One region of the Paenibacillus sp. BR1-192 genome, then DNA from elsewhere that is predicted to be linked to it. Evidence: a T-box and tRNA genes for the amino acid it is inferred to sense, from the RefSeq annotation. Region 1 holds a T-box; the other holds one or more tRNA genes.
The links. A T-box is a leader RNA that pairs with one kind of tRNA and senses whether it is charged. The one in region 1 lies ahead of trpS (tryptophan--tRNA ligase), so its partner is inferred to be a tRNA-Trp.

Region 1 (9,332 bases):
TTCAAAGCCGGCAAGGAAATGTCCAAGTATTGCGAGATCTCCCGCAGGCTGTAGCCTTGAAAGTAATAAAGCTGTACGGCTATCCGCATGCCGGATGGCAGGTCGGCGACCGTGGCATGCAGCTGGCATACCATCTCTCTCTTTTCCACAACCGACTCCAAGCTACGCTGTTCTCCAGCAGGCAGCTCCACCTCATGCAGCGGAAACGTCTGCAATTGCTTGCGGCGCAAGTCCCTGTAACACTGCCGCTCTACGATCACTTTGAACCATCCGGGGAAACGCCGGGGATCCTGCAGCTTATGCAGATTCGCAAAGGCCTCCGTAAAGGCCTCCTGTACGGCGTCCTCCGCCAAATGGGAATCCCGCAGCTTATCGTAGGCCACGGCCAGTGCCATGCCGGTAAAATGCCGGACCAAGCTTTCCTGAGCTTCGGCACTGCCCCTCCGGGCTTCCTCAATCCACTGGATCACGCTCACTTCACCTCCCTCTCGGTGTCTCTATCCCTTAAGTGCCGATCTAAATGAAAAAGGTTACCTCTCTTCAGGAAATGATCCTCTGCACCGGATGGATGATATATCGAAAATTCTCCATGGCCTTCGCCGGAGCCTCCGACACACGGTTCCAATGATGATAGAAACTGAACGGGAATTTGAACAGATGGCCGAAGTCCCAGTCGATGACATCCCCGTCGATACCCGCCCAGTACTCCGGCTGATGCGGCAGCCAAGCCGATCTTGGAGCCTCCACGAGTGGCAGCCGATCCACCGGAGACACGATTCGGATCGGCTCTGCAGGATCCAGCTGGCGGCTGGCACGGAGCACCTTCACGATTTTGAGCAGACTCGGCAAGCCTCTGTGGAAATAATCATGATGGCCAAGATCGTACAAGATGTTTAAGGCATGCGAGTACGTCAGCATATGCCCCATCAAGTCATGATGGGCTTCCGCGCGGTAGATCACCGAATAAGAGGCCAGCTCGTTCAAAATGAAGGCCGACAGCTGATCGCTGTCCGTTATCTCCGATATCCCGTCAAGTTCATCCAGGGTCAACCGTTTGACCTCGGCTGCAGAATATCCGATCCAGGACCTTCCCGGAATCGTCTTCGCGAAAGAGCTGATTAACTCCGCAATATCGGCTGCTTCATGGCGTAGACCGCCTCCAAGCTCGTGGAGTGCAGCCAGGCTTATTGCGGCATAGATCACATTGTGCCCGACCCAGTGCAGCCCATCAATCGTATCGTCAAGGGCCGCAAGAATCCTTGATTCGGCACTTCCCACACTCACGCTTTCCCCTGTCGCCGTTCCCGTCTGCAAATACTTGGCGATCATCCTCTGGTTCTCCGCCGCAACGGCCTCCTCGACCTTCCCGGGCAAATGGTTTGCCTTTATAAAAAAGTAACCCGCGATCGCGGCTGCTCCGTAATGGGCCTGCCAGATATCCCCGGTTTGCCTTCTGCACTGCGACAGCATGGATAATCCGTCCCCAAGAATCGCTCTGTCCTTATCGCTCATCCTGACCCCCCGATTCCTTCTTGACATTCACCTAACACCTGTGTGATGATACTCATCAAATCATCTTGTTCTCTATTCTCATCGAACAGAGCTGCACAGATGAATTTAAGAACAACATACCACACGGCTATGAGAAGAAATAGTAGCTTATCTCTTGAGTCCAAGCGAACCGGCGAATGGTGCGAGGCCCGGTACTCCGGAATAAGTGAATGGATCTTCTCGCTTCAACCCGAACCTCCGAGCTGTGCCGGAGCAGTAGGCCTTGACGGCTCTCCACCGTTACTTTGGGAGATATGGCAGGAATCATGGTGCATTGCCCCATTTCCTCGTCATTGCTAAAGAGCGACTGTACAGTCGAATTTGGGTGGTACCGCGGAAGTTACACTTCGTCCCATAGAGGGATGAGGTGTTTTTGTGTTGTTCGCAAACAATCAGGAGGTGTTTTTTTATGCAACGGTTGTTGTCAGGCATCAAGCCGAGCGGAGATTTGAATATTGGCGGATATGGAGGTGCCCTCCGTCAGTATGTGAAGCTGCAGCATGAGTATGAGTCCTATTTCTTCGTGCCGGATCTGCATGCGATCACGGTCTATCAGGATCCTGTGGAGCTGCACCAGCGGACGCGCGACATTGCCGCGCTGTACATTGCGTCGGGCATTAACCCCGATAAAGCGACGATCTTTCTGCAATCGCAGGTCCCCGCGCATGTAGAGCTCGGGTGGTTGCTGGAGACGCAGGCGCATTTTGGTGAATTAAAGCGCATGACCCAATTCAAGGAGAAATCGGACGGAAAAGATACCGTGAGCTCCGCGTTGTTTACGTATCCGGTCCTCATGGCTGCGGATGTGCTGCTCTACCAGGCAACGCACGTGCCTGTCGGTGACGACCAGAAGCAGCATCTGGAACTGACCCGCGATGTGGCCGAGCGCTTCAACAACCGGTATGGCCGCACGTTTACGGTGCCTGAGCCGATCATTCAGGATATTGGCTCCCGCGTCATGGGGCTTGACGATCCGTCCAAGAAGATGAGCAAAAGCAACCCGAATAAGAACAGCTGCGTCCACATGATGGATACGCCGGAGGATATCCGCAAGAAGTTCTCCAGGGCCGTTACCGACTCCGATGGCCAAGTCCGGCATGACTGGGAGCAGAAGCCGGCGGTCAGCAATCTGATCGAAATATATTCCGTATTCTCCGAGGAAGCTATCTCCGTCATCGAGAAACGGTATGAAGGCCAAGGATACGGCACGTTCAAGAAGGAATTAGCCGAAGTGGTCATCGAGAAACTTCAACCGATCCAGGAGCGGTTCCACCAAATCGTGAATTCCTCCGAGCTTGACCGCATTTTGATGGACGGAGCGAAGCGGGCTTCCGAAACCGCTGGCCCAACACTGCTTGCCGCCAAGAAAGCGATGGGATTGGTCACGTTCTGAAAGAACCGAGAGGGCGTCCCCTTGATTCCTGTTTCCTTATCGGAAATCAGAACAAGGGACGCCCTGCTTATTTTTGTTGGCTTGCCTTTGACGTTGGACACAAGCTTCTACGCTCTTTAGTCTGTCCCACCTCGCTTTCACCCTATGGTTCTTCTTATTCCCGACTTATTTATTGGAATGCCTGCCATGACTTGTGGCCCTCTTGAGATTACCTCCCTATCGTAATCGTAATCTTATTCCCTTGATCAGGAACGGTGATCGCCAAGTGGCCGCTCTTCGAATCCGGGAAAGGGCGCAGCTCGATTTGATAGGCGTCCGTACCGGCAACCGCCACGTCGTTCGTGGATATCGACTCCAGATGGGGATGGTAAATCAATGTCTCTCCAACGGATGAAACGAATTCTATACTTAAACTGCCGTTATCATGATCATAACGGTATGCTGTAAGCACGCCGGCTGTCGCTTGCGGATACGCGCGATTCAACGCCTTGGCATATGGGGCTTCCTTGAAGCCGTCGCACCAGCACCAGTATGTATTGCTCCAAAGATAGCGCTCGAATATCGCAATGATCTGCCTGGAGAGCTGAAAGGTTGCCGGATGCTGGGAGAAGGCCCCCCATTCCCCGACCAGGAGGGGCACGTTCAATCGTTCCTGCACCTTGCGATGGGTAGCAAAAATCAGCTGGACGCGATCCTGATTGTAAATGTCATAATGCTCCGTATCGACCACCAAATCATAGCCGTGCGGTGCGAACACCTGATGGTGTAAGGTTTGACCGGCTGAATCCTGCACAAGCTGCAAGCCGGACTCGATCCCCATGTTCGAAAAATAGCTCGTTTCCAGCATCAAAAATCCGTCCGGGGAAACGGAGCGAATGGCTGCCGCTGTCTTGTCGAAAAAGGGCGCAAGAACCTCCCGTTCGAAGATTTGCGATGCTTCTCTGGCGCTGTCAACGAGTATGCGATACGTATCCATCTCTGCCATCCCGGCAAGAACCTCCAGCCTCTTTTCCTCGTCAAACCAGAGTCCGGCAAGCTGCTCCATGTTCGGGTCGGCTATTCCCATCACATGCCCCGCATATGCGCCAATGATGGTGCCGAGCACCTCCTGTCCGCTTGTTCCGGGGTACGGCTCGTTCATCATGTCATAACCGATGATATTCGGGCAATCAGCCATAAATTGTGCCGCATGCTTCCACATCGCTGCATAGTGATCCTGCAGGCCGATCCCGTCGGAAGCGGGCGTATTCCGCCAGAAGTGATCCAGAGCACGGTTCACAGCCGGACTTTCCAGGTAGGCGTCACTCCAAATATGACCGGTAACATGAGGAAGATCATCGGAGAGTGTCGCCCATGCGGGAGCCCCGTCGCCGTATAGCAAGCTGTACAAATCCTGATGCATATCCAGAAAAACATAGAGATCATGCTGCTCAGCCCATACAACTTGCTGCTTGATTCTGTTCAGATACGCATCGTCGTAGACCCCAGGCTCCGGCTCGACGCCATCCCATATTAAACCTAGACGGACCACGTTAAAGCCTTGATCGCGAAACCACGCGAACAGAGAGGCATCACAAGGCTCAACATATCCTTTTGCCTTATCCTTGCATACGAGATTGATGCCGTTCAGGATCACTTGAGCGCCGTCTTCATTGAAGAATCGTTGTCCGTCGATCATTAATTTTTTCATGTTCTGCTTCCTCCTACCGTTCTTCTACCGGAATGTAAATTTCAATGTAATGATTGTCGTACTGGTTATAAAGATTGACTTCAAGAGAATGATCCGCGATCTTTAGTCCGCGATTGTTAATGAAAGCTTTCATCTGATCATAGTGATCATCCATCTTGGCATAGTCGTCCCTGCCGATAATCACGCATTTTCTGGCACAGTAGCGAGGCTCTAGTCTCTGAAAGACGGAAGAGTCATCCTCCATCGGGAAGGTGGACAGAATGCCATTGTACAGGTAATTGTGATAACGGCCTGCGTTAAGGTTATCTTGGGACACAATCGATATGGTATGGCAGAATGCAAGCCATTCCTTGGCATTGATTCTGCGTATCTGCTGCTGCGCTTTGCTCCCGAGTCCCTGATCACCGCTCTCCATGATTGAATCGGTAAGGAGCACCCAGCACGGGTGGCTTAGTACAAGCTCAATGACCTCCGTGTTATCGAACCGTTGCAGCTGGACATCCAACACTTCCAGCTTGTGAGACAAATGTTTCAAATAAGTCCGCTGGCGATCGATGTCTTGCCGCTTGTCGGAGAGCAGCCTGCGCATAGCGTTTAGGCTGTTGTCCCGAAGCAGCGCTTGGATTCGCTCGATCGACACATCCATTGCCCGCAGCATTCGAATCGTGATAAGTGAATCGAACTGCTCAAGATCATAATAGCGGTACTTGTTCGCGTCCCGATTGCGGGAATGAAGGAGTCCGATCTTATCGTAATAACGCAAGGTATCGATCGGGATATCCAGAATTTTGGACACTTCGCCAATCGTAAAATTCAAATTTAACGCCGATTCCTTCACATCTTCACCCCCCTCTTCTAGCGTTATTGCTGAACGCGGAGATGTCATCCTCTTTTTTCTTATCAAAAGGGTACAACGCCAGCGGAATTAATCCGAGGAGAAAAGCGGCCAGCGGAATCAAGCCGGTTGCTACCCGAATGCCGAGCATGGCGGACTCGGACTGTTCCGCCGCAAGACCGTCATATCCGTATGCTCCGATCACATTAATGAAGATAACCGTTTGCAGGCTGGAGAAGGCGACCGTGAATAACGAGAACAATCCGTTAAACAGCCCGGTTTTCCGTACGCCGGTCGTGCGTTCATTCTCGTCGATGAGCAGCGCCCCGACCGGAGATATTGCCGTTCGAAGATAGTTCACAGCAAAAACGATCAGAACGTAGGATGCCGCCGCGGTCCATATGCCGTCAGCAAGAAAGATCCCGCCGTATCCGAGCACCACAAAGATGGTCCCCAGGTATACACTCTTCTTCGTTCCATATTTTTTGACGATAGATCCCATGACCGGCAAGAACAGGAGCGCAATCACATGCGTACTCACATCGATGACGGTAGCTTCGATGCCCGTTGATTGCACAACGCTGTCCATGTAGTAGAGAAACGGCGTAAAGTAGAAAAACACGGGGCCAGTGACAATGGAAAATATAACGAAGGTTAAGAAAGGCCTGGATTTGATGATCTGCCAGGCTTCTTTGTAAACCTCTTTTGTATCGATATGCTGCTTATCCAGTGATTCGTACATTAACGCATCTTCTCTCAGTCCCCTCAGGGCCCAGGTGAAGAATATCGCTTCCGCCACGATTACGGCAGAGAAGATCGGGATGATAACCTCCTGCTTTCCGTCCCCGACGAGCAGCAGCGTCGGAATCAAGGTGATTAGAAATGACATCGCCTGGGATAAATAGTTCTGGATCACACCAACATCGATGCGTTCCTCCTTGGTTGGAGCCGCGATCAGCATAAACGATTGATAGGCTATACTGTAAGCGGTTGCGGCCGTGTCGTAAATAAACAACAACGCAGTATACAGCAGAAAGATCAACCACTGATCCCATGCCGGATTCGACAGCATCATGAGGAAGGAGGCAACGATCATGAACGGCACCGTCACTCTCATGATATAGACGTATTTTCCACGCTGCGCGCGATGCCTCATTCGGTCGATCCATACGCCAAGCACCGGGTCGTTGATCGCGTTCCAGATGTTATAGATAATATACACCCAAGCGACATACTTCGGACTGAGGCCGATGATATCCGTGTAATACTTCAAGAACACATTGTGGATGAGCACTCCCCCGACTGACAGGATCGGACCAGGAAGAGCCAGACGCCATTTCTCCCCTAGAGTCAATCCGGTAGCAGTGAAGCGAAAGGCTTGCCGCAAGGCACTTCGCGCTTTACCTAACATTAACCATCCCCCGATCGTTCAACGTTTCAACCAGATCCTGTATCTTGAACTCATTGTAAACCATGGAGTAACTCCAGATGAAATAGCTTTGTTCATTTTTTCCAATAGATTTTTCGCCGGAAGAACGGGTTCAGATGAATGAAAAAAAGGAGCCTTGCTGTTCAAGCAAGCCCCTGATCGCTTATAGCCGGCCATCCTATGTGCAGAGTACAAGGAGACCCTGCCATTAAATTTAAATATAGCTCTGCGTATCTCTATTTCTTGCGAACTTGTAGGTTGCAATCAGCGATAAGGCCAAGGCAAAAGCCAGCAGAATCGCCACGTTCAGAATCACGTCGTTCAGGCCGCTTCCTTGCTGAAGCTTGCCGAACGTATCGAGCAGCCAATACTGCGGCAGGAAATCGGCGATTCGCTGAATCGCTTCGGGCATCACGGAGAGCGGGAATACACACCCCGCCAGCAGCGATGTCGGCATGATCACCATCGTCTGGATTCCGTTAGCCATCATGGTGCTGTCCGAGAACGCGACAATGACCTGCGATAAACTAACCGCGACCAGAGCGAACAGCGACAGAATCAGAAACATCTGCCATAATGGAATGCCTGGCTCGATATGAAAGAACCGGGTCATGACGAACAAGGTGGCCGCAATCTGGATTATCATCAGAACGACATTCACGATGGCATTCGAGAAGACGTAACTGCGGGCCTTAATAGGCGACGATAAGAGTCTATAGTACGTACGGTTCTCGCGATCCCGGATCGTCAATGCCGATAGATTCACGGCGGAGAATAACATGAACACAACCAAGTAACCGATCGTCCGGTTGGTCATATCATGATTGGCCGATTGATCCGCAACCGTACTCGTGGACAATTGAAACGTAGAACTGCGGTAACCGCTGTATAATTCGTTAAACGCGGCGGCGTCGCCGCCCGCTATAACCCCCATGGATGAAATATTCTGGACGTACGCGTTCAAATACGATTGGACATACCCCGTAACCTGAGCGCCCTTAATCGATTCGATCCGGACCGGCTCGGGTGTCCCCTGAATTACGCCTTTCGCAAATCCCTCGGGGAAGATCAGCACCGCATCCAGCTCACCCGACACAACCAAGTCATCCGCTTCCGATTCCCTAATGACCGATGCCTCGGTATGCTCCAATTGAGCAACAAAATCGATCGTATCTTGCGTGACCTTCTGTTCGATATCGTGGTTCACGATGCCAAGGGTAACGGAGGTATCTCCGGAGCCCTTGTAGATTAAGGTGGATAGCAGAATGCCGACAATGGGAAGCGCAATAACGAACAGCAGATTTTTATAATCCTTCAACGAGGTCAATATCGTCTTTCGAATGAGCCAGAGCATATCCTTCAACATTACAGCCCCTCCCTTCTTCGCATCGAAATCATGGCTACGGCCAGCAGCAGGATGGAAAAACCGATATTCAGCATCATTGCATGCATGGCTGCCGACCCACTGCCTGAATAGATGAGCTGCAGCAGAGCTTCATTGGACCAATGCAAGGGAGAATACGTTGCAACCTCCCTCATGAATCCCGTTGTGCTTGCAACCGGCGTATATCCGCCGCCAAAGAAGGCAGCCAGTTGAATTATGACCATGATGACAGCTCCGGCTGCATTGCCTTTCAGCACATAACTGATGCCGAGCCCGAGGCTGAGCGCAAACAGGATCTCGGTGAACAACACCAGGAATACCATGATGGGGTTCTCCCCCCAATAGGCATTGAACATATATTTGCTGATCAGCACAACGATGATGACAAATACGGCATTGATTGCGAGCGTGCCCGTTATTTTTCCGGCAAAAATCTCGGCTTTCGTCACCGGTGAGGCCAACAGGCGCTGTGCGGTGTTTCGCTTTCGCTCACTATCGATGAGTCCGCCTGCCGTCAAGGCGCTGTACAGGATGATCATCGTGGTGACCGCAATCGAAAAATAATCAAGCGAACCCGGCTGCCTCGCTCCCTGTATGGAAGACTCCAGCACATAGCTCCCTCCATCATCAACAAGCGGCTTGCTCTCATATTCCGGATCGATCTTTGCGGCTTCGGCTGACAGCCGGTACCGGTCGGTGAACGCGGACAGCATCCCCTGCACAATCCCGTTCTCCAGGCTGCTGCGGCTGTTTCCCTCATATCGGATGCCTTGGCCGTCCATTTCCACGTAACCGGTGTAGCGGTTGTTTCTCACTTCCTGACCTCCATCCATGCCTTCCTCGACTTGCTCAAAGACCATGCCCGATGAGCGCTCCGCCTCCTGCATGAAAACCTGCCATTGCTCCGTAAGCGCGGGTTCTGCTCCATTGTTATGGTATAGCACCCGAATGTCTCCAATCGTGGTACTGCCGTTAAAAGCATTCGAAAGCGCCGTCCCTAGGATCAGAATGAGCAGCACCGGAGTTGCCAGCATGAATACCAGCATCTGT
Region 2 (9,332 bases), 740 kb from region 1:
GCCTTGAATTTTTACCGTGAGGAGCGCGGAAGGGTCCATATGTTCCTGTCCAAGGGCTGCAAGAAGCTCCAAATTGCTTTCGGCTGTAGTCCCTGCTCCTGATGCTCCATTCGCCGTTCCCTTCCAAACTGACGCCTCTGCCGTTTGCGGAACCGATTCCTCCCCATTGCGTTCCGTTGTTCCCGCAAAACCCGCCATCATCCCTGCTGCCCCGCACAGCAACAACATCATCACAATCAGCTGTAAACGCATCTTACGCATCGTCAGCCAAGCCTCCTCGTACGAATCTATCAATCTAGTAAAAGGATGGCCGGCTCACTGCAGATTTATACCTCGCCATATAAAATGATCCTGCTATTACCGTTTTAATAATCTCCCTTCCCCTTACCTAAATAAAAAAAGCCTCCCGATTGGGGAGTCTTTAAGCCTGCCTATCATTGTTTACATGGATATGTTGATACCCGAACGCATCGCATCACGGATCTGTTTAGAACCGCGCTCGGCATCTCAAAACTGTTTATTTCACGTTCATAAACATAAAAAAAGAGCCGGCACTCCTTACTCAGCCAGCCCATTTTTATAAGCGTAGATGGCAGCTTGGGTCCGATCCTCTACCCCCAGCTTGCCCAAAATATTAGTCACGTGAAACTTCACGGTTTTGATGCCTATAATCAAATCATCGGCAATGTCCTGATTGGATTTGCCCTGTGCCAGCAATCGCAGCACTTCCATCTCCCGGTCCGTCAGGTCATTATGCGCGGGTGCTTCATTTTGCGGATGGCGGAAACGATTCATCATCTTCGAAGCGACCTGGGACTCCAGAACCGACTGGCCCCGTGCGGCCGCACGTATAGCATCGGCGACCTCGGAAGCCCGGGAGGTCTTCAGCAGATAACTGAACGCGCCTGCTTCAATGACCGGATACATCTTCTCATCGTCCAGATAGCTGGTCAGTACGATCACCTTAAGATTCGGAAATTGCTTCATCAGCTCCCGCGTGGTCTCAATGCCGTCCATCCCATCCATGACCAGATCCATCAGCACCACGTCAGGATGATATTCCTGCGCCAGACGTATGCCTTCCTCGCCGCTGCCCGCTTCGCCTACCACCTCAATGCCGTCTTCTGTGCCAAGCACGGCAGCCAAGCCGATCCGCACCATCTCATGATCATCCACCAGCAGTACCTTAATCGGTGCTTCCATCTCCATCCCCCCGTTTGCGTTCTTCGTTTATGAGCGGCACGATAATCTCAATCCGCGTCCCTTTACCCGGGGCCGTGATGAATTGTAACGAGCCGCCGATTTCCGTCACCCGTTCCTGCATGGTCGAAAGACCGTAGGAAGTCTGTTTCTTGTCGTCCAGTTCGAACCCGACCCCGTCATCTCGCAGCATTACCCGAACGGTGTTTTGCCTGCGATGAATCCGGATGTCCATTTTTTCCGCCTTCGAGTGCCGAAGCGTATTCGACATGGCCTCCTGAATAATGCGGAACAGATGATTTTCAATCCCTTTAAGCAAATGTATGTCATCGTCCATCTCAAACGTAATTTCCATAGGCACTTTGATCCGCAATTCCGTGATCAAATCCCGCAGCCCCTGTTCCAGTGCTTTTCCTTCGAGATATACCGGCCGCAGATGAAGGAGTAGCGCCCTCATCTCGGACTGTGCCACAGCCGACATTTCCTCAATCAGAGCCACCTGGCGCTGCGCTTTGTCAAAATCCTTATCCAGCGTCCTGCCCACAGCTGTTGCCGTCATCGAGATGGCAAACAGCTGCTGAGAAACCGCATCATGGAGCTCGCGCGCCAGACGCTGTCTCTCTTCCACGATCGCCGTAACCCTGGCCTGCTCGGCTAGCTGGGCATTGTTCGTGGATAACCGCTGCAGGGAAGATACCTGATCCTCCCAGCGCTTGCTGATCTTCACCAGCTGTTCTCCAAGCCGGCCCACTTCGTCTTCGCCGATGTCCGGCATGACGTCAGTCAGACTCCCTTTTTCCCAGTTCACGAGTGTTTCCCTAACGAGATCGACCCGCCGTTTTACCCGGTATCCCTGGAAGAAGCCATAAATCGCTCCCAGCCCGATCGGCAGCAATACCAGGGTTATGCCTGCCTCGATCCGGTTCTTCCACGTCTCAAACGGTTGAAGATAACCATATGTATATAATAAATAAAGGACAACGAGCATGACAACCAATCCCAGAAGGGTCCCCTCACGCATACTTCGGGTAATGATATTTGCTTTCTTTTCCGTTTCCACGGGGCAACCCTCCTGAATGGTTTACACAAAACAATACGTTTATTATGTCATTCTTATATTCAAATCTCCGCCTAAATAAGAAACGATAAATTTCACTTTATATTCGCTGGTGTCATAATTGGGCGATTGATATTTCACTCGGTTCAATATGCCGGTTTCCTTCCGGTCGTCCATATGAATCGATCCAAACAAGATGAATGCTTCGATCTCCACCCCGTAATAGTCCGGGATCATCAGATCGATATCACCGAGCATTCCGTGGAACATGAGCACCGTTTGGCGTTCTTCGGGAAGCGCCAGGGACAGATCCACATCCGCTTCCCCGAGCACATGCCACACGCTCAAGCTGCGCATCACCCAGGGTGCACGGTCCCAGTCAAAGTTGGACATAAAATTCTGCTTCTGAATATATCTGGTCGTGGTATGGGCCCGTTTGGACTTGCCGTAGAAAATCCCCAGCGATATCAAACTGACGCCAATAATCAACATAAGATGCTCGAGCAGCAGCAGCACGGCTCCGACGCCGAGCAGAATGTACCCCTTCTTCACATGGCCTTGCCTGATCTGAAGGACGCCCGCGAAGATGAGCAACAGGGCGACAATGGTGAAGAAACCAAACCATCGGCCGAAAAGCATAATAAAACCCAAGCTGATTAAACCTACTGCTATCCAGCGGTTTCTGTCCATGTCGCACCTCCTTGATGACCAAGATATAAGCTCGGAAAAGCCATATCAGTGAGATGCTCCCCACTGTATGGCTTTGCCTGTACTATACGACAATCTCATTCGTATAGCATATCATATGAACACGGTATTCGAATACGCTTTGTTCTTATTTTGCTGACTTGCTAAGGAATTACTCGGATTTCGAGGATTTCCCCATTTTGTTTTTCAACGCTTGCAGCTGCTCATCCACCTTCAGTTGCTTCTCAGCATCCACTGGGCTTGTGTATGCTGCGTTGTTAGGGCGGTATGGTGCGCGAAGCACATCAGCTTCTGCTTCCATTTGCATGATTTTTTCTTCCATGCGGTGGAAGCCCATCGAAGCACTGCCGCTTTCAATGGTATGCAGGCTGCTCACTTGAGACATTTGCTTCTTCGCTTTCGCCATTTGAGCGCGAGCTACAAGCTCATTGCGCTTGTTGCGCATTTTGTAGAACTCGTCTTTCATTTCATGCAGCTGAGCAACAAGCTCTTTCGCTTGAGCCTCGGATTGCAGGTGCAGTTCCACGTACTCGGTTTCTTTTTGATCGAAATAGATTTTTTCTTCAAGCAGCTTGCGAGCCACTTCTTCTTGACCGTTTTTCAGAGCCAATTCCGCTTGAGCTTCACGTTGTGCCGCCATCTTCACAGCCTCATCGACGCGTTGCTTCATGCGACGCTCATTTGCCATTTGCTTCGCAACCGTTACCTCTGCTTCATGAATTTCTGCCTCCATGTCGCGCAGGTACTGGTTCAGCATTACGATCGGATCCTCCACTTTATCCAGCAGCTCGTTCACCGATGCTTTCGTCATATCCTTAATTCTTTTAAATACTCCCATGTTATTTATCTCCCTTCTCATAGTTCGAAAGTTTTTTCTTCAATTCTTCGATTTCTTTTTGCATGGCTTTTCTTTCAATATCCTTCATCATCGCATCCAGATCGGAATCGGTGGACGCGTTCGTTCTTGTGCCGTTGGGACGGTCATATTTGGGACCAAAGCTTCCATGCTCATTAGGGTTAGGATAGCCTTGATGACGTCCATAAGCATCATTGTAGCTGTTGTAGCCTGGCCCCGGGCCCGGATGGTCGTTGTAACGGTATCCGCCGCCATGTCTTCCTTGAGGTCCGTACGGATCGTGATAATACGGCTCTTTAGGAACGACGAGGGTTGCAATCAGATAGATCAACAGCGTTGTACCGCCTGTGAAAAAGATACTGACTACAAATATGATTCTAAGTAGGGTAGATTCGACTCCGAAATGATCGGATATACCGCCGATCAACCCTGTGAACATCTTGTCTCGGGTGGAACGGTACAATCTTGTCATGGTTACTCCTTTCCGCTGTTATTCAGCTTTTGCTTCAAGCGGGCAAGTTCCTTTTCCAATACCGTGGAGACGGATTCTCCAGCCTGATCCATGTATTCCTGCCCCATGCGGCGTAAATCGCGAAGGCTTCTGGCTTCCAGTTCCCAGTCGCTGATACGGTCCTCGAGGCGATTGAACATCTTCGGTACATCATGCCCCCCGCCATAGGACCCCGTACGTTCATTCATTTTTTGCTGAAGACGAAGGGTTTCCACTCGGGCAACATAATACTGGCGTTTGCTGTAGACCGTCTGATATTCCATCCGCAGCTCACCGAGCTGCTCCTCGATTTCTTTCAACGACTCCAGGCTTGAGGATAACAGGCCTTGATACTGTTCAATCTTTTCCTCATAAATCAACTTCTCCTGCAATGCCAGCTTGGCAAGATGCTCTTCGCCGGCCTTCAAGGCAAGCAGTGCCTGCTCTTCGCGTTTAAATCGCATGGTTTCCGCTTGATCCACCTGCTGTTTCAGCTGTCTGGAATGTACTTGGCATTGCTGCTGCAGCTTCTCGGCCTCAGCAATATCCTGTCTGGTTGAATGTAGGAACTGGTCGATCAATCGAACCGGATCCTGGCTCTGCTCGAGCTTTTCATTCAATGTTGCTACGGTTATGTCTCTTATCCGCCGGAAAACACTCATATCGGCTTAGCCCTCCTCATCTATCATGATCTGATCTGTTGTTTATGCAGGTTATATAATGTAGTGGTTCCTTATCAATAACGGGGTCTTCCATTCTTCAATCGGGACACTCCGTAGATGATTAAGATGACACCAAGGATCGGACCGATCAGCCAAGACAGTTTACCCATCAACCAGATGATCCCGATACCGAGAATGATCCATCCCATCAAGGTATTGCCTCTTCGAATTCCGTAATATCCCAAAGCAACCATCAGTATCGGAATTAGAAGACTGAACAACCATCCAAGCAGAGGACCGAATACTCCCAGAAGAACCAAGATCCCTAAACCAATCAACAGGATACTCATTCCATTGCCTTTTGAATTCCTCATTTATACACCGCCTTTCTGTTGTTTGATCGTTGTTTCATTTGTTCAACCTTATGACTCTATTCTAGGTAATTTCGAGTTTGACTAAAACGGCCTGTGGACGGTTTTTGGACCTAGACCTAAGGCGGGGCTTCCTATAGACCTACGTCCAACCTCTGGACTGGTCTGCAGGTTTTGCGTTATATCCGAGAACGAACACCCTCCTGTTACCGTTTCACTTATTGAAGGAACGTCGATCTACAGGAGAACGATTCTCAGCAGCTGCGATTGGGAGTGGACTTATCGTGTGGATGCTTCGATGGAGAGACAACAAAAAAAGGAATGCAGACGTTGATCGTCTACATTCCTTTTGATTGATGCCGGTGAAGGGACTCGAACCCCCACGGTTTCCCTCACGATTTTGAGTCGCGCGCGTCTGCCAATTCCGCCACACCGGCTTACACAATGGCGTGCCCTAAGAGATTCGAACTCCTGACCTTTTGATTCGTAGTCAAACGCTCTATCCAGCTGAGCTAAGGGCACATATGGTTGTTATGGAGGCGCCACCCAGATTCGAACTGGGGATAAAGCTTTTGCAGAGCTGTGCCTTACCACTTGGCTATGGCGCCAGAAATAAAAATGGAGCGGACGACGGGAATCGAACCCGCGACCCTCGCCTTGGCAAGGCGATGCTCTACCGCTGAGCCACGTCCGCAAACATAAAATCAATGGCTGGGGATATAGGATTCGAACCTATGCATGACGGAGTCAAAGTCCGTTGCCTTACCGCTTGGCTAATCCCCAATATGATTTTGTAATATGGGGCGATCGAGGGGAATTGAACCCCCGAGTGCCGGAGCCACAATCCGGTGCGTTAACCACTTCGCCACGACCGCCATATTGTACTATAAATTGATTCGATTGGCAGGGGCAGCAGGAATTGAACCCACACTAACGGTTTTGGAGACCGCTGTTCTACCTTTAAACTATGCCCCTAAAAACTGGTGGAGGATGATGGATTCGAACCACCGAACTCGAAGAGAGCAGATTTACAGTCTGCCGTGTTTAGCCACTTCACTAATCCTCCAGAATGGTGCCGGCGAGAGGACTTGAACCCCCAACCTACTGATTACAAGTCAGTTGCTCTACCAATTGAGCTACACCGGCGTATAAAATTATAAAAGGTACATGGTGGCTCGGGACGGAATCGAACCGCCGACACGAGGATTTTCAGTCCTCTGCTCTACCGACTGAGCTACCGAGCCATAGAGCTCATTTCGGACTTTGACGAATCCCATATCGGATACGCATCTCATCCCAAAGTCATCTATGAAACTTGTAAAAATGGCGGAACTGACGGGATTCGAACCCGCGATCTCCTGCGTGACAGGCAGGCATGTTAGGCCTCTACACCACAGTTCCACGAGGCACTATCGCTATTGCGATATAAATTGGTTGCGGGGGCAGGATTTGAACCTACGACCTTCGGGTTATGAGCCCGACGAGCTACCGAACTGCTCCACCCCGCGTCATTAAAAGGGTTGCTGCAATGGTGAAAAATCATGGTGGAGGCTGAGGGGATCGAACCCCCGACCCTCTGCTTGTAAGGCAGATGCTCTCCCAGCTGAGCTAAGCCTCCGTAACAAAGCGACTTTTATCATAACAAAATCTGATATAAGAAGCAAGTGTTTTTTTAATAAAGTGGTGACCCGTAGGGGATTCGAACCCCTGTTACCTCCGTGAAAGGGAGGTGTCTTAACCCCTTGACCAACGGGCCTTGCTTAAAATAATAGTGGCGGAGAGAGAGGGATTCGAACCCTCGAGACGCTTTTGGCGCCTACACGATTTCCAATCGTGCTCCTTCGGCCAACTCGGACACCTCTCCATAAATGGCTCCCCGAACAGGACTCGAACCTGTGACAACTCGATTAACAGTCGAGTGCTCTACCAACTGAGCTATCAGGGAACAATATTCAATTCAAGTGATTGATCACCTGAAAACTAGATACGAAACGATATTTGCAGCACATTAGAATCCGTAGCATTCACCCGATGTGGTATCGGGGTCCCCGAAAAGTATTCGGCATCTGCTTCAAAGCTTTGCTTCACTTTTTGGGGTGTTTTTTGGATAAGCCCTCGACCGATTAGTATTGGTCAGCTCCATGCATTGCTGCACTTCCACCTCCAACCTATCTACCTCGTCGTCTTCAAGGGGTCTTACATACTGGGAAATCTCATCTTGAGGGGGGCTTCACGCTTAGATGCTTTCAGCGCTTATCCCGTCCGTACGTAGCTACCCAGCCATGCTCCTGGCGGAACAACTGGTGCACCAGCGGTACGTCCATCCCGGTCCTCTCGTACTAAGGACAGCTCCTCTCAAATTTCCTACGCCCACGACAGATAGGGACCGAACTGTCTCACGACGTTCTGAACCCAGCTCGCGTACCGCTTTAATGGGCGAACAGCCCAACCCTTGGGACCTACTTCAGCCCCAGGATGCGATGAGCCGACATCGAGGTGCCAAACCTCCCCGTCGATGTGGACTCTTGGGGGAGATAAGCCTGTTATCCCCAGGGTAGCTTTTATCCGTTGAGCGATGGCCCTTCCATGCGGTACCACCGGATCACTAAGCCCGACTTTCGTCCCTGCTCGACTTGTAGGTCTCGCAGTCAAGCTCCCTTATGCCTTTGCACTCTTCGAATGATTTCCAACCATTCTGAGGGAACCTTGGGGCGCCTCCGTTACTCTTTAGGAGGCGACCGCCCCAGTCAAACTGCCCGCCTGACACTGTCCCCGTACCGGATCACGGTACCAGGTTAGAACCTAGATACGATCAGGGTGGTATCCCAACGTCGCCTCCACACAAGCTGGCGCTCATGCTTCTAAGGCTCCCACCTATCCTGTACAGATCGTACCCAAATCCAATATCAAGCTGCAGTAAAGCTCCATGGGGTCTTTCCGTCTTGTCGCGGGTAACCTGCATCTTCACAGGTATTAAAATTTCACCGGATCTCTCGTTGAGACAGCGCCCAAGTCGTTACGCCATTCGTGCGGGTCAGAATTTACCTGACAAGGAATTTCGCTACCTTAGGACCGTTATAGTTACGGCCGCCGTTTACTGGGGCTTCGGTTCACAGCTTCGGGTTTAACCCCTAACCGCTCCCCTTAACCTTCCAGCACCGGGCAGGCGTCAGCCCGTATACTTCGCCTTACGGCTTCGCACAGACCTGTGTTTTTGCTAAACAGTCGCTTGGGCCTTTTCACTGCGGCCCCCTCGGGCTATTCACCCTACCGAGGCACCCCTTCTCCCGAAGTTACGGGGTCATTTTGCCGAGTTCCTTAACGAGAGTTCTTCCGCGCGCCTTAGAATTCTCTTCTCGCCTACCTGTGTCGGTTTGCGGTACGGGCACCTTCACCTGACTAGAGGCTTTTCTTGGCAGTGTGAGATCATGACCTTCGCTACTGTAATTTTCACTCCCCATCACAGCCCAGCCTTATCGATGTGCGGATTTGCCTACACATCAGCCTCACTGCTTGGACGGACATCCATCAGTCCGCGTCACTACCCTCCTGCGTCACCCCATCGTTCATAACGGTTTACGGTGGTACAGGAATTTCAACCTGTTGTCCTTCGATTACGCCTTTCGGCCTCACCTTAGGTCCCGACTTACCCTGAGCGGACGAGCCTTCCTCAGGAAACCTTGGGCTTTCGGCGGATCAGATTCTCACTGATCTTTTCGTTACTCATACCGGCATTCTCACTTGTATGCTGTCCAGCGCTCCTTACGGTACACCTTCAACCTACATACAACGCTCCCCTACCCCTGAATCGACTTCACTCCGCCTTCGAAGTGTGTTTATCCCCTGAGAACATTTGGTCATTCTTGATTTCATCTCAAGCCTGACAAAAATGTTTCTCTCAGTCTCACTACCTCAAAGAAGCAGTGAAGTCGATTCAAGCCATAGCTTCGGTGGTGTGTTTAGCCCCGTTACATTTTCGGCGCAGAGT

Region 2: it encodes a tRNA-Trp, which carries the amino acid that the T-box ahead of trpS (tryptophan--tRNA ligase) is inferred to sense. The anticodon was not compared.

The regions. Positions count from the first base shown of each region.
Region 1 covers NZ_CP120718.1:6,902,831-6,912,162, forward strand. The annotation lists gene P0X86_RS31685 (sigma-70 family RNA polymerase sigma factor) at 1-476, opposite strand, end outside; gene P0X86_RS31690 (hypothetical protein) at 541-1,512, opposite strand; T-box leader at 1,633-1,909, shown strand; gene trpS (tryptophan--tRNA ligase) at 1,961-2,944, shown strand; gene P0X86_RS31700 (cellulase family glycosylhydrolase) at 3,153-4,634, opposite strand; gene P0X86_RS31705 (MerR family DNA-binding transcriptional regulator) at 4,648-5,472, opposite strand; gene P0X86_RS31710 (MFS transporter) at 5,477-6,880, opposite strand; gene P0X86_RS31715 (ABC transporter permease) at 7,113-8,264, opposite strand; gene P0X86_RS31720 (ABC transporter permease) at 8,264-9,332, opposite strand, start outside.
Region 2 covers NZ_CP120718.1:6,163,013-6,172,344, forward strand. The annotation lists gene P0X86_RS28285 (YwmB family TATA-box binding protein) at 1-261, opposite strand, end outside; gene P0X86_RS28290 (response regulator) at 559-1,209, opposite strand; gene P0X86_RS28295 (sensor histidine kinase) at 1,187-2,260, opposite strand; gene liaF (cell wall-active antibiotics response protein LiaF) at 2,303-2,947, opposite strand; gene P0X86_RS28305 (PspA/IM30 family protein) at 3,117-3,803, opposite strand; gene P0X86_RS28310 (PspC domain-containing protein) at 3,805-4,293, opposite strand; gene P0X86_RS28315 (PspA/IM30 family protein) at 4,296-4,973, opposite strand; gene P0X86_RS28320 (hypothetical protein) at 5,048-5,347, opposite strand; tRNA gene P0X86_RS28325 (tRNA-Leu) at 5,702-5,781, opposite strand; tRNA gene P0X86_RS28330 (tRNA-Arg) at 5,790-5,866, opposite strand; tRNA gene P0X86_RS28335 (tRNA-Cys) at 5,879-5,952, opposite strand; tRNA gene P0X86_RS28340 (tRNA-Gly) at 5,964-6,038, opposite strand; tRNA gene P0X86_RS28345 (tRNA-Gln) at 6,053-6,127, opposite strand; tRNA gene P0X86_RS28350 (tRNA-His) at 6,144-6,219, opposite strand; tRNA gene P0X86_RS28355 (tRNA-Trp) at 6,246-6,319, opposite strand; tRNA gene P0X86_RS28360 (tRNA-Tyr) at 6,326-6,410, opposite strand; tRNA gene P0X86_RS28365 (tRNA-Thr) at 6,415-6,490, opposite strand; tRNA gene P0X86_RS28370 (tRNA-Phe) at 6,513-6,588, opposite strand; tRNA gene P0X86_RS28375 (tRNA-Asp) at 6,669-6,745, opposite strand; tRNA gene P0X86_RS28380 (tRNA-Met) at 6,776-6,852, opposite strand; tRNA gene P0X86_RS28385 (tRNA-Val) at 6,887-6,962, opposite strand; tRNA gene P0X86_RS28390 (tRNA-Glu) at 7,026-7,100, opposite strand; tRNA gene P0X86_RS28395 (tRNA-Ser) at 7,117-7,208, opposite strand; tRNA gene P0X86_RS28400 (tRNA-Asn) at 7,214-7,289, opposite strand; rRNA gene P0X86_RS28405 (23S ribosomal RNA) at 7,448-9,332, opposite strand, start outside.